3 regions of the Nonomuraea polychroma genome follow, and region 2 is predicted to be linked to each of the others. Evidence: riboswitches for the same ligand, from Rfam matches in the RefSeq annotation. Region 2 holds a riboswitch; each other region holds the start of a gene.
The links. A riboswitch is a leader RNA that binds a small molecule or an ion and turns the genes downstream of it on or off. The one in region 2 is predicted to bind thiamine pyrophosphate.
Positions count from the first base shown of each region.

Region 1: linked by a shared signal. The riboswitch ahead of EDD27_RS55410 (FAD-dependent oxidoreductase) and the one ahead of EDD27_RS48150 (TenA family protein) in region 2 are both predicted to bind thiamine pyrophosphate.
Region 3: linked by a shared signal. The riboswitch ahead of thiC (phosphomethylpyrimidine synthase ThiC) and the one ahead of EDD27_RS48150 (TenA family protein) in region 2 are both predicted to bind thiamine pyrophosphate.

Region 1 is NZ_SAUN01000001.1:1,987,630-1,991,592, reverse strand. It holds gene thiE (thiamine phosphate synthase) at 165-812, opposite strand; gene EDD27_RS08815 (Rv2175c family DNA-binding protein) at 790-1,164, opposite strand; gene EDD27_RS08810 (NAD(P)/FAD-dependent oxidoreductase) at 1,195-2,358, opposite strand; TPP riboswitch at 2,418-2,534, shown strand; gene EDD27_RS55410 (FAD-dependent oxidoreductase) at 2,524-3,912, shown strand; gene thiS (sulfur carrier protein ThiS) at 3,909-3,963, shown strand, end outside.
Region 2 is NZ_SAUN01000001.1:10,339,419-10,343,381, forward strand. It holds gene EDD27_RS48135 (carbon starvation CstA family protein) at 1-364, shown strand, start outside; gene EDD27_RS48140 (MarR family winged helix-turn-helix transcriptional regulator) at 348-773, opposite strand; gene EDD27_RS48145 (maleylpyruvate isomerase family mycothiol-dependent enzyme) at 839-1,471, shown strand; gene EDD27_RS48150 (TenA family protein) at 1,475-2,149, opposite strand; TPP riboswitch at 2,138-2,233, opposite strand; gene EDD27_RS48155 (histidine phosphatase family protein) at 2,251-2,859, opposite strand; gene EDD27_RS48160 (DNA polymerase domain-containing protein) at 2,883-3,842, shown strand; gene EDD27_RS48165 (M28 family metallopeptidase) at 3,963-3,963, shown strand, end outside.
Region 3 is NZ_SAUN01000001.1:11,169,159-11,173,121, forward strand. It holds gene EDD27_RS52145 (cellulose binding domain-containing protein) at 1-500, opposite strand, end outside; gene EDD27_RS52150 (universal stress protein) at 624-1,445, opposite strand; gene EDD27_RS52155 (hypothetical protein) at 1,490-1,843, opposite strand; gene EDD27_RS52160 (class I SAM-dependent DNA methyltransferase) at 1,881-2,483, opposite strand; TPP riboswitch at 2,535-2,647, shown strand; gene thiC (phosphomethylpyrimidine synthase ThiC) at 2,640-3,963, shown strand, end outside.

The DNA of each region.
Region 1 (3,963 bases), 8.4 Mb from region 2:
GCAGGCCAGACGGCCGGACGGCAGGGCGGTCTGTCGGGGCGACCGGCCGTCAGTCAGGCGACCGGCCGTCAGTCAGGCGACCGGCCGTCAGTCAGGCGACCGGCCGTCAGTCAGGCGACCGGCCGTCAGTCAGGCGACCGGCCGTGTCAGCAGGCGACCGGCCGTCAGCCGGCCGCGGCTGCCGACAGGCGCTTGGAGAACTCGGCTGCCGCCGCGCCCGGGTCGTCGGCGTCGGTGATGGCGCGTACCACCACCACCCGGCGAACCCCGTATGACATGACCTCGTCCAGGTTGGCGAGGTCGATGCCGCCGATCCCGAACCACGGCCGCGACGTCCCCAGCGACGCCGCGTGCCGCAGCAGCGCGGGCCCGGGGGCCGGGCGGCCGGGCTTGGTCGGTGTGGGCCAGATGGGCCCGCAGCAGAAGTAGTCGACGCCCTCCTCCACCGCCGCCGCGGAAGCCTCGGCGGTGGAGTGGGTGGATCGTCCGATGACGATGTCGTCGCCGAGTATCTCTCGCGCGACCGTCACAGGAAGATCGTCTTGCCCCAGGTGGAGCACGTCGGGCCGGGCGGCGTAGGCGATGTCCGCCCGGTCGTTGACGGCCAGTAGTTTGCCGTGCCGGTCGCAGGCGTCGCGGAAGACTTCGAGGAGGGCGAGTTCGTCGCGTGCCTCCAGGCCCTTCTCCCGCAGCTGGATGATGTCCACGCCGCCGGCCAGCACCGAGTCGAGGAACTCCGCGAGGTCGCCGCGGTCGCGGCGGCCGTCGGTGCAGAGGTAGAGGCGGGCCTCAGAAAGCGAGGGCTTGGGCACGCCGCTTGACCTCCGTGTGACGGCCGGCCTTGATCGCCTCGATGGGCGACCCCGGCAGGGACTCGTCGGGGGTGAAGAGCCAGCGCAGTGCTTCGACGTCGTCGTAGCCGGCGTCCTGCAACACGGTCAGTGTGCCGGGCAGGCCCTTCATCACGTCCTTCCCATCGAGGAACACCGCGGGCACCTGCGGCCCGCCGCTGCCCCGGCGCACGCCGAGGAGCTTGTGGTCCTTCAGGAGCTGCTTGGCCCGCCCTATGGGAAGCTCAAGGCGCTGGGCCACTTCGGGGAGCGTCAGCCACTCGTCCACGAGCTGGTCGGTCTCCCGGTCGATCTGTGCAACAGAAAGCGTCACGAAACCACAACTACCACATGCCGTGCTTGCTCAAACAACACAATCTCGTAGGGATACTTCTGGATCTACCAGGCGTTCCGCGTCGAGACGGTGTCCCGCGCCGATGATTCTGCGTCCCTGTACGAGATCTCGCGGCCGATCCACGGCGAGCACCGCGGCCAGGGCGCCGTCGGCGGCGAGCCAGACGGCCGACCACTTGCCTTCCGGGTCGCCGCGGTAGATGAGCCGCTCCCCCGCCGGGTGGTGCCCGGCGTACTGGACCATGTGCCCGAACTGCTCCGACCAGAAGTACGGCACCGGGTCGTAGACCGCGTCCTCGCCCAGCAGCGTGGCGGCGGCGACCTCGGGGGCGTTGAGCGCGGTGTCCCAGTGCTCGATCCTGAGCCGGGTACGGAAGCGGCGCGACCACCAGGCGGCGCAGTCCCCGACGGCGACCGTGTTCGGCAGGGAGGCCCGCAGGTGCTCGTCGACGACGACGCCGTTGTGCAGGTCGATGTCGGCGTCGGCCAGCCATTCGACGGCGGGCCGCACGCCGATGCCGGTCACGACCACGTGGGCCTCGACGAACTCGCCGTCCACCAGCCGCACGCCGCCCTCGTCCACGGACCGGACCATGGTGTTCAGCCGCAGGTCGATGCCCTCGTACCAGCGCTGGGTACGGGCCCCGATCTCCGTGCCGACGGCGGTCGCGAGCGGGGTGGCGGCCGCCTCGATCACCGTGACCGCGCAGCCGGCGCGGCGGGCGGCGGTGGCCACCTCGGCGCCGATCCAGCCGGCGCCGATGATCGCCACCCGGGCGCCGGGCACGAGCATGGCCCTGAGCTCGTGGGCGTCGTCGAGGGTGCGCAGCACGTGCTGGGGCCCGTCGCCGGGCAGCCTGATCGGCTCGGATCCGGTGGCGATGACCAGGCCGTCGTAGCCGACTTCGCCCTCGGTGGTCTCCACGACGCCCGCGCGCAGCGCCTTGGCGCCCACGCCCGGGCGGAAGGCGACGTCGAGTGCGGTGAGGTCGGTGTCGACGAAGCTGCTGTCGGCCTCGCCGAGGAGCACGCTCTTGGACAGGGGCGGGCGGTCGTAGGGGCGATGCCGCTCCTGCCCGATCAGCGTGATTCTGCCGCCGAACCCTCGCCCACGCAGGGCCTCCACCGTGCGGACGCCCGCCAGGCCCGCTCCCACCACCACGACATTGTCCACGTTCATGACCTTAACGGGGGCCGTTCTTGGACGTCGCACCGAGGCCGTAGGCTGAGGAGGTAAAGACGCGCGGGAGTCCGGCCGTTACCGGGCTGAGAGGAAGGCTGCACCGGGCCTTCGACCGCAAGACACCTGATCCGGATCATGCCGGCGAAGGGAGCGCATGTGGATGTGATCGTAGGCGGCGGGATCGTCGGACTGTCCATCGCGTGGCGGATGGCCCGGGCGGGGCGCGCGGTCACCGTGGTGGATCCGGCTCCGGCCTCGGGGGCCTCCTACGCGGCGGCGGGGATGCTGGCCCCGGTCAGCGAGGTGACGTACACGGAGGCGCCGCTGCTGCGGCTGGGCATGGCGTCACTGCGCCGCTGGCCGTCCTTCGCCGCCGAGCTCGCCCAGGACGCCGGCCTCACCGGGCGCAGCGACGACGCCCTGGCCACGGCGGGCGGCATCTCGGACGGGACGGCCCGGTCCGGCGACGGCGATCCGGGGACGACCGCCGAGGTGGCCGGGCTCGGGGCGTTCGGCGGGCTGGAGATCGGCGACGCGGCTCGGCACGGGCTGGACCTGCGTGCGGACGGGACGCTCGACGTGGCGTTCGGGGCCGACGATCTCGCGGCGCTGGACGAGCTGGCGGCTTTCATGGACAAGCTCGGGCTGCCGGTCGAGCGGCTGACCGGGCGCGAGTGCCGCCGCCTGGAGCCCATGCTGGCCCCGTCGGTGCGCGGCGGGCTGCTGGCTCCCGGCGACGCCTGGGTGGATCCGCGCCGCGTGACGGCGGCCCTGCTCGCGGCCCTGGAGCGGCTGCGGGTGCCGCTGGTGCGGGCGCGTGCCGCGGGCCTCCTGCGCGACGAGGACGGCAGGGTCATCGGGGTACGCCTGGAGCCGCCGACGGGTGCCCCCGGCACGCCGCGAGAGGAATCTGAGCCGCCGTCCGAGCTGCGGGCGGAGCGGGTCGTCCTGGCGGCGGGGGCCTGGAGCGGCGAGCTGGCCGAGGTGCCGGTGCGGCCGGTCAAGGGGCAGATCATGCGGTTGCGTTCCCCGCAGCCGCTGCTCAGCCGGTGCGTACGCGGCACCGTGCACGGCTCGTACGTCTACCTCGTCCCTCGCGGCGACGGCGAGCTGGTCGTCGGGGCCACCCAGGAGGAGCTGGGGTTCGACACCAGGGTGACCGCGGGCGGGCTCTACGAGCTGCTGCGCGACGCCAGAGAGCTGGTGCCGGGCGTGACCGAGCTGGAGATCGCCGACGTGGTGGCCGGGCTGCGGCCGGGCACGCCGGACAACCTGCCGATCATCGGCCCGAGCGGGACGCCGGGGCTCGTCCTGGCCACCGGGCACTACCGGGGCGGTGTGCTGCTCGCGCCGCTCACGGCGGCGCTCGTGCTGGGCGACGCGGGCGATTCGAGCGGCTTGGGCGACTTGGGTGGCTCGGGCGACTTTGGTGGCTTGGGCGACTTGGGTGGGTCAGGCGACTTGGGTGGGTCAGGCGACTTGGGTGGCGAAGAAGGTCGGCTGGCGGCGTTGTGCTCGCCGGGGAGGTTTCAGGAAATCTCATGATTGTGACGATCAACGGGGCCGCGCACGAGGTCGCCGACGGCACGACCGTGG
Region 2 (3,963 bases):
CGTGACCCTGACGGCCAGCTACCAGAAGGTGTTCTCGCCCGACCCGGGGCTCGGCTTCTTCGCCCAGCGTGACCGTTATCAGGCCGCGCTCGATCAGGGACAGCTGCTCGCGCCCGCCAAGTCCATGGACGCGATGCGGCAGATCGTGATCAACTCCACCGTGGACGGCATCCTGGCCGCCTTGTTCGCCCTCATGATCATCATCGTGATCCTGGACGCGGCCCGGGTGTGGGTGAAGGCGATCAGGACGCGGGAGCCGCTGCCGACCACCGAGGCACCGTTCGAGGAGTCGAAGCTCCTGGCGCCGTCCGGGCTCATCCCCACCCGCGAGGAGCGCGAGATGATGGCTAAAACTCCTGGATGAGGCGGCTCAGCGTGGTGTTCAGCTCGGCGAGGCCGTCCTCGCCGAGCAACCCCGCGAGCCGGCGCTCCACCTCGTCGATCGCGGCATAGCCGATCTTCAGGGCCTCGTCGCCCCGCTCGGTGAAGAGGATCAGCTTGGCGCGGCGGTCGGCCGGGTCGGGCACCCGGCGCAGGTATCCCAGCCGCTCCAGGTCGTCCACCAGCGCCCCCATGGCCTGGGGGGTCATCTGGGCCTTCTCGGCGAGCCTGCTCAACCGGATGCCCTCGTGCTCCATGTGGAAGAACACCGCTGAGTGCGCGGGCCGGACGTTCGCGTCGTACGCGTTGCCGGCCGCCTGCACGACGTTCTGCAGGCGCAGGTATGCCTCGTAGAGCAGGGCCACGACGTGCGGCGGATGCGTGGCGGCCATGGGTCTTCTCCTTTTGCTAAGGCTGCCTTATATTAAGGTCACCTTAGCAAACGGAGGAGTGCGGGATGGACCAGGAGAAGATCTGGGCTGCCCTCGAGATCGAGCGGCGCGGCCTGGCCGACCTGCTCGAATCGTTGCCGGCGGCGGAATGGGAGCGGCCCTCACTCTGCGACGGCTGGCGGGTGCGGGACGTGGCCGCCCACCTGGCACTCGCCACCCGGGCGAACCTCGCGTGGGGGCTGGTCGAGTTCGTCCGGGCACGCGGCAACTTCGATCGCATGGTTCACGACTCGGCGGTGCGGCACGCCAGGCTGCCGATCCGCGAGATCGTCGCGCAGGTGCGCGAGTCGGCCGGCTCGCGCCGCCGGGCGCCCTCGACCAAGCCGCTCGACCCGTTGTTCGACGCACTCGTCCACGGCCAGGACATCACCGTGCCGCTCGGCCTCGAGCGTGTCATGCCGCTCGTCCCGGCCCGAGCCTGCGCCACCCACATCTGGGAACGAGGTTTCCCCTTCTACCCGCAGCGGCGGCTACGCGGGCTCCGGCTGGTGGCCACCGACGTGGACTGGGCGGTCGGGGAGGGCGACGTGGTGGAGGGACCCATCCAGGCGCTGCTCCTGCTGCTGAGCGGGCGCCCCGCCGCGCTGCCGAGCCTCACCGGGGCGGGCACGGCGGCGCTGCTGGTCCGCCTGCGGTAGCCGTCACGGGGTGAGCCACCCCGCCGTCGGCCAGGTCTCGCGCCGCCAGGCGCTGTCCCAGAACATCCACTCGTACGCCGCCGCCGTGCAGTAGGCCTGCACCATGGCATCCCTGGTCGCCGGATCGGCCGTGGCGGCCAGCCGGTCGGCGATGGCCTTGGCCTGCGCGACGGAGGCCGCGAACCCCGGGTCCGAATAGGTGTCGATCCACTTCCGGTACGGATGGTCCGGCACGTCGCCGGTGCGCCGCAGCAGCGCCGTGCCGACGTCCTGATAGATCCAGAAGCACGGCAGCACCGCTGCCGCCAGCACCGGGTAGGGCGCGGCGAGCGCCGTGGCCTGCAGGAACGACGCGTACGCCAGGCAGGTCGGCGACGTGGCGATCCCGGCCGCGTCGGCGCCGAGCTCCTCGACGTACCCGGCGTGCAGCAGGCGCTCGGCGGCCAGGGCGGTGTGCGCGCTCTGCGCGAAGAACGCCGCGTCCGCCGGGTCGGTGGCCCGGGCCGACGCCGTGGCCAGGGCCTTGGAGAACGCCTCCAGATAGCGGCCGTCCTGCACGATGTAGAACGCGAACCGGTCCCGGTCGAGTGTGCCGTCGCCGAGCGCGACGTTGAAGGGATGATCGTGGATGGCGGTCATCAGCTCGGCGGTACGCAGCCACATGTCGTCGCAGAACATCGACGTCCCTTCGCTAGTGCGAACTAGAGCAGGTTCAACGGGTGTGATCTCAGCCCGGGCCTCCGGGCACCCCGCGTCAACGGCCTCACTGTAACAGGGACTCACTCCCGCAGCTCGGGCGGGAATCCGGTCCAGCGCAGCTCGGCGGGCAGGTGCCCCATGTCGTTGTAGAAGAGCACCGAGGAGGGGCGGTCGGGGGCGTACCGGATGACGGTCAGGGCGGCGTTGCCGTGGTTGAGGCCGAGCCAGCGCCACTTCGGGGCGTCCAGCGCGGCGCGGACGAGCCAGCCGATCAGGAAGTTGTGGGTGACGACCAGCTCGTGGCGGGGGCCCTCCGTCACCGGGCCCGTGAACGTGCGCATGGCCTCGGCGGTGAGATCGTCTTCGGCGGCGGGGAACTGCTGGAGAAAGCCGAGGAACCGGTCGGCGTGCTCCGGGGGCAGCTCCTCCTTCGCCGGCAGGTAGGGAATGTAGTCCCCGGCGGCCTCGGAAACGCGCAGCGGGACGCCGGGGAGCTGCGCGCCGATCAGGCGGGCGGTCTGCGTCGCCCGGGGGAGCGGGCCGTGGTGGATGGCGGAGAGGGGGACGTCCTTGAGCCGCTCGCCGAGGAGCGTGGCCTGGCGGCGGCCGTTCGCGGTCAGGGATCGTTCGTCGGAGGTGGCCTCGCCGTGGCGGGCCAGGTAGAGGTAACGGGTCATGGTCTCGCCCATTCTTCCCCGATATGGTGAGGCGGGTGAGCAGCGATGAGACGCGTGACGGGGTGGCCCTGAGCAACCTCGACCAGCCGCTGTTCGACGGGGCGGGTGCGACCAAGCGTGACCTGGTCGACTACCTCGACGCGGTCGGCGACCGCATCCTCCCGGTCCTGCGCGACCGGGCGCTCTCGGTGATCCGGGTACGCCCCGGGCAGGAGCCCTTCATGCAGAAGAACCTGCCGAAATACGCCCCCGAATGGGTGGAGAGGTTCTCCGTCTGGGCCGAGGCGTCACGCCGGCAGGTGACGTACGCGGTGTGCAACGACCGGCGGACGCTGCTGTGGTTCGCCAACCAGCGGGCGGTCGAGTATCACCCGTCGCTGTTCGCCGGCGACCAGCCCACGCACATGGTGCTCGATCTCGACCCGCCCGAGGGGAGCGAGTCCTTCGGGCTGGCCGTGCGCGCCGCGTTCCTCGTCCGCCAGGCGCTGGAGGAGGCGGGGCTGGCGGGCGCGGTGAAGACCAGCGGAGCCAAAGGCGTGCACGTGTTCGTGCCCGTGGCGGCGGGGACCGCCGTGGACGACCTGGCCGCGGCCACCCGCGCGGTGGGCGCGCGCGCCGAGCGGGTGGATCCGGCGCTGGCCACCACGGCGTTCATCCGCGAGGACCGTGCGGGCAAGGTGTTCATCGACTCCACCCGGGCAGGCGGCGCCACGGTCGTGGCCGCCTACAGTCCGCGCGTGCGTCCCGGCGTGCCGGTGTCCTTCCCGGTGCTCTGGTCGGACCTCGACCGGGTGGCGCCGGGCGACTTCACCGTGCACACCGCGGCCGGGCTGCTCAAGGACGCCGACCCGTGGGCGGAGGCCATGCCCGCGCCGCAGCGGCTGCCCGCCGACCTCATCGAGGAGGGGCACACGATCCCGATCGCCCGCGTGCAGGCGATGCACGAGGGCAAGCGCCGCGCCGAGCTCCGTCGCGCGCGCCGCGCCGCGGAGTGAAAGTCCCTGAATTTGGTCTATTGGTAGGCATTCCCGGCGGTGCGGAGCCGGGTTAGTGTCGCGTTCGGGCGAGGCTCGGGGGGACATTACTCGCCTTTCTGTCCCTAGGGAGTACCCCGCA
Region 3 (3,963 bases), 830 kb from region 2:
TGGGCGCATTCGGCGCAGGTGGACGGGTTCATCGGGATGATCTTGGCCACGAGGATCTTCATGGCGGGGTTGCTGGCCCGCATCTGGTTCACGAGCGTCGTGTACGCGCTGAGGATCGTCGAGGTCGGGATGTTGCTCCACACGTCGTTGGTGCCGAAATGCATCATGACGATGTCGGGCCTGGTCGCGGCGAGCCAGCCGGGCAACTGGTTCTGGTTGGCGACGTTCGTGGCAAGGTAACCGCCGTGGCCCTCGTTGTCGCCGTCGTACGGGACCGAGCAGCCCTGCGCCGGGAGGGTGCCGACGAAGTCGATGTTCGTGTAGCCGGTGCTCTGGAGCTTGTTCCAGAGCAGGGCCCGCCAGCAGCCGGGGGAGCCGGTGATCGAGTCGCCCAGGGGCATGACCCTGATGGCGGCGGCGCCGGCCGGGGTGGTCGTCAAGAACATCACCGCGCCGGCCATCGCCAGCAACGCCGCCAGTAACGCCCAGGTCTTCCGCATCGTCCGCACTCCCGTCGTCGCCTGGCGCTGATCGTAAGAGCGCGGCTTGGAGACGGGAAGGCGGCGGCCCGGGCACTGGGACGCGACCTGCGGCGATACGCGATCCGGGATGTAACTTTCAGATCAAGGGCGGACGATGGCGAGCGGGCCCGGCGCGTGGTGGAGCAGGGCCTGGCTGATCGAACCCATGATCATCCCGGTCAGTTGACCGTGTCCGCGCGACCCCACGACCAGCAGGTCGGCCCGCGTCGCGGCTTCCTTGAGCACCTCGATGGGGTGCCCGTGGATGACCTCGGCCACCACGTCGATCCCCGGATGGTGTGCCCGGCCGTCGGCCACCAGCTCCTGCAGGGCGCGGAGGGCATCTTGCTCGCCGTCGGGGTCGGCCGGTTCGAAGCCGCTGGGGTGCGGCCAGGCCCACGCCTGTACGGCATGTACCCGTGAACCGTGCAACTCTGCCTCGGCGAGGGCGAAGTCGAGCGCGCGCAGGCCGCCGGGTGAGCCGTCCACCCCGGCCACCACCTCCCTGCGGGCCGGCCGGGGAACGTCCCGGATGAGAACCACGTTCGTACGGGCGTGCGCGGCCACTCCGTGCGCGACGGAGCCGACCAGCAGCCCGCGTACGCCACCGATCCCGCGGCTGCCCACGACCAGCAGCTCGGCGCTCTCGGAGGCGTCGATCAATGTGGTACGGGGATCGCCGGGCAGCAGCTCGGTGGCCACATCGACCTCCGGATGCTCGCGGCGTACCCGGTCTTCGGCCGCTGCGAGCACTGTCATGGCGCCCTCGCGCATCCACCGGCCGACCTCGGCATAGTGGCCGCTGGGCGTGTCTTCGGCCACCCATTTCGACACGGCATGAGCGATGACGAGCGACGTGCGGCGAAGGGCGGCCTCGGTGGCGGCCCACGCGGCGGCCTCCAGCCCGGTGCGTGAACCGTCCACCCCAACGATGATCACGACGACGGCCTTTCAGGATCTTCTAGGGTCTAGGAGAACGCGTAGCACTCCACCTCGGCCCGGCGGAAGGACACGCCCTGTTCCGTGGAGTCCTCGGTGCACTGGCGCTCGGCCTTGCTGAGCCTCAGCGTGCCGCAGACGGTCACGCCGGAGAACGTGCGGCAGTCGAGCGACCTGTCGGTTTTGCCGATCCGGTACCGTGCCTTGACCTCCTCGCGGCACTGCGTCCGCGCCCGTGCCGTATTGGCGTACTGGCACTGGGCGATCAGGGTCTGGTACTGCTCTTGACTGACTTCGTGCTGGTCGATGCCGTCCCCGGCAGCGCTGGTCCCTCCCAACGCGGCCACCACCACGAGTCCTGCGACAGCGGCTATTTTCTTCATAGTCCCCCTGAGGGGGTGGTACCGCCGAGGGCGATCGTCAAACCTCACGGCGGCGCGCCAGCACGCTGAGCCAGGTGCGGTTCCACGTGCTCATCTCCTGCTCCAGGACCTCGAACCCGGCCGATTCCAGCGTCGCGAGCAGCGTATCGGGGTGGCGGTGGACGAACCACCGGAAGACCTCGGTGTCGTACGGAACCGGCTCCCAGCCCTCCCCGTCGCCGGCCGAGGTGCTCAGGCCCAGCACGCCACCCGGCCGCAGCGTCGCCCACCAGGCGCGCAACGTCGGCTCGGTCTCCTCGGCGGGCACGTGGAGCAGCGCGGCGGAGGACCACAGGCCGGCCAGCGAGCCGGGGGCGAGCGGCGGCCTGCGCAGGTCGCCTCGCACGGTCGGCACTCCGCGGGCGGCGGCCAGCCTGGTCATCTCGATCGAGCGGTCGACTCCGATGACCGGCAGCCCCTGCTCTTGGAACCAGGCCGCGTCATGCCCGGGACCGCACCCGAGATCGGTCACCAAGCCCCGCGCCGCGTCGGCGAATCGCTGGCGGAAGGCCAGGAAGCCGTCGCTGCGGCTGGCGCGCGCGTCGAAATCACGTGCGATGCGGTCGTAGGTCGCTGTGGTGCGCGAAACGGGATCATCCATTACCTCGATCATGCCAGGTTTGGCGCGGCTTAACAGGTGGGTACGATCAACGCCGTCCAACGCGGGAGCCCGGTGCTGACCGGGCTGAGAGGACGGCTGACAGCCGCCGACCGCCAGAACCTGCTCCGGATAATGCCGGCGAAGGGAGTTTGCGCGATGAATGGCGCGCGTTTTTCCAAGATTTACACCGGTGACCTCCGCGTGCCGATGCGTCAGGTGCACCTTTCCAACGGTTCGACCGTGACCCTGTACGACACGTCGGGCCCGTACACCGACCCCGCCCTCGAGACCGACGTCCGGCGCGGGCTGCCCCGTCTGCGCGAGCAGTGGGTACGCGAGCGCCGCGCAGCCGGCCACCCCGTCACCCAGGTCGCCTGCGCGCGGAAGGGCCTGATCACCAAGGAAATGGAGTTCGTGGCCGTCCGCGAGGGACTCGACGCCGAGTTCGTACGCCAGGAGGTCGCGGCCGGCCGGGCCATCATCCCCGCCAACGTCAACCACCCCGAGTCCGAACCCATGATCATCGGCCGCAACTTCCTCGTGAAGATCAACGCCAACATCGGCAACTCCGCCGTGACGTCCTCCATCGAGGAGGAGGTCGAGAAGATGACCTGGGCCACCCGGTGGGGCGCGGACACGATCATGGACTTGTCCACCGGCCCGGACATCCACGAGACCCGCGAGTGGATCATCCGCAACTCGCCGGTGCCGGTCGGCACCGTGCCCATTTACCAGGCGCTGGAGAAGGTCAAGGGCCGTCCGGAGGATCTGTCCTGGGAGGTCTACCGGGACACGCTCATCGAGCAGTGCGAGCAGGGCGTGGACTATGTGACCGTGCACGCCGGGGTGCGGCTCGAACACGTGCCGCTCACCGTCCGCCGTAAGACCGGCATCGTCTCGCGCGGCGGCTCCATCATGGCCGCGTGGTGCCTGGCGCACCACCGTGAGAGCTTCCTGTACGAGTACTTCGCCGAGATGTGCGAGATCCTGGCGCGTTATGACGTGTCGTTCTCGCTGGGCGACGGGCTGCGGCCAGGTTCGATCGCGGACGCCAACGACGAGGCCCAGTTCGCCGAGTTGCGCACGCTCGGCGAGCTGACGACGATCGCGCGGGAGCACGACGTCCAGGTCATGATCGAGGGCCCGGGACACGTGCCCATGCACAAGATCAAGGAGAACGTCGACCTGCAGCGCGAGCTCTGCGACGACGCTCCCTTCTACACCCTCGGGCCGTTGGTCACCGACATCGCGCCGGGCTACGACCACATCACCTCCGGCATCGGCGCCGCCATGATCGGCTGGTTCGGCACCGCCATGCTCTGCTACGTCACCCCCAAGGAGCACCTCGGCCTGCCGGACAAGGACGACGTCAAGACCGGCGTGATCACGTACAAGATCGCCGCCCACGCGGCGGACCTGGCCAAGGGGCACCCGCGGGCGCAGGAGTGGGACGACGCGCTGTCGGACGCGCGGTTCGAGT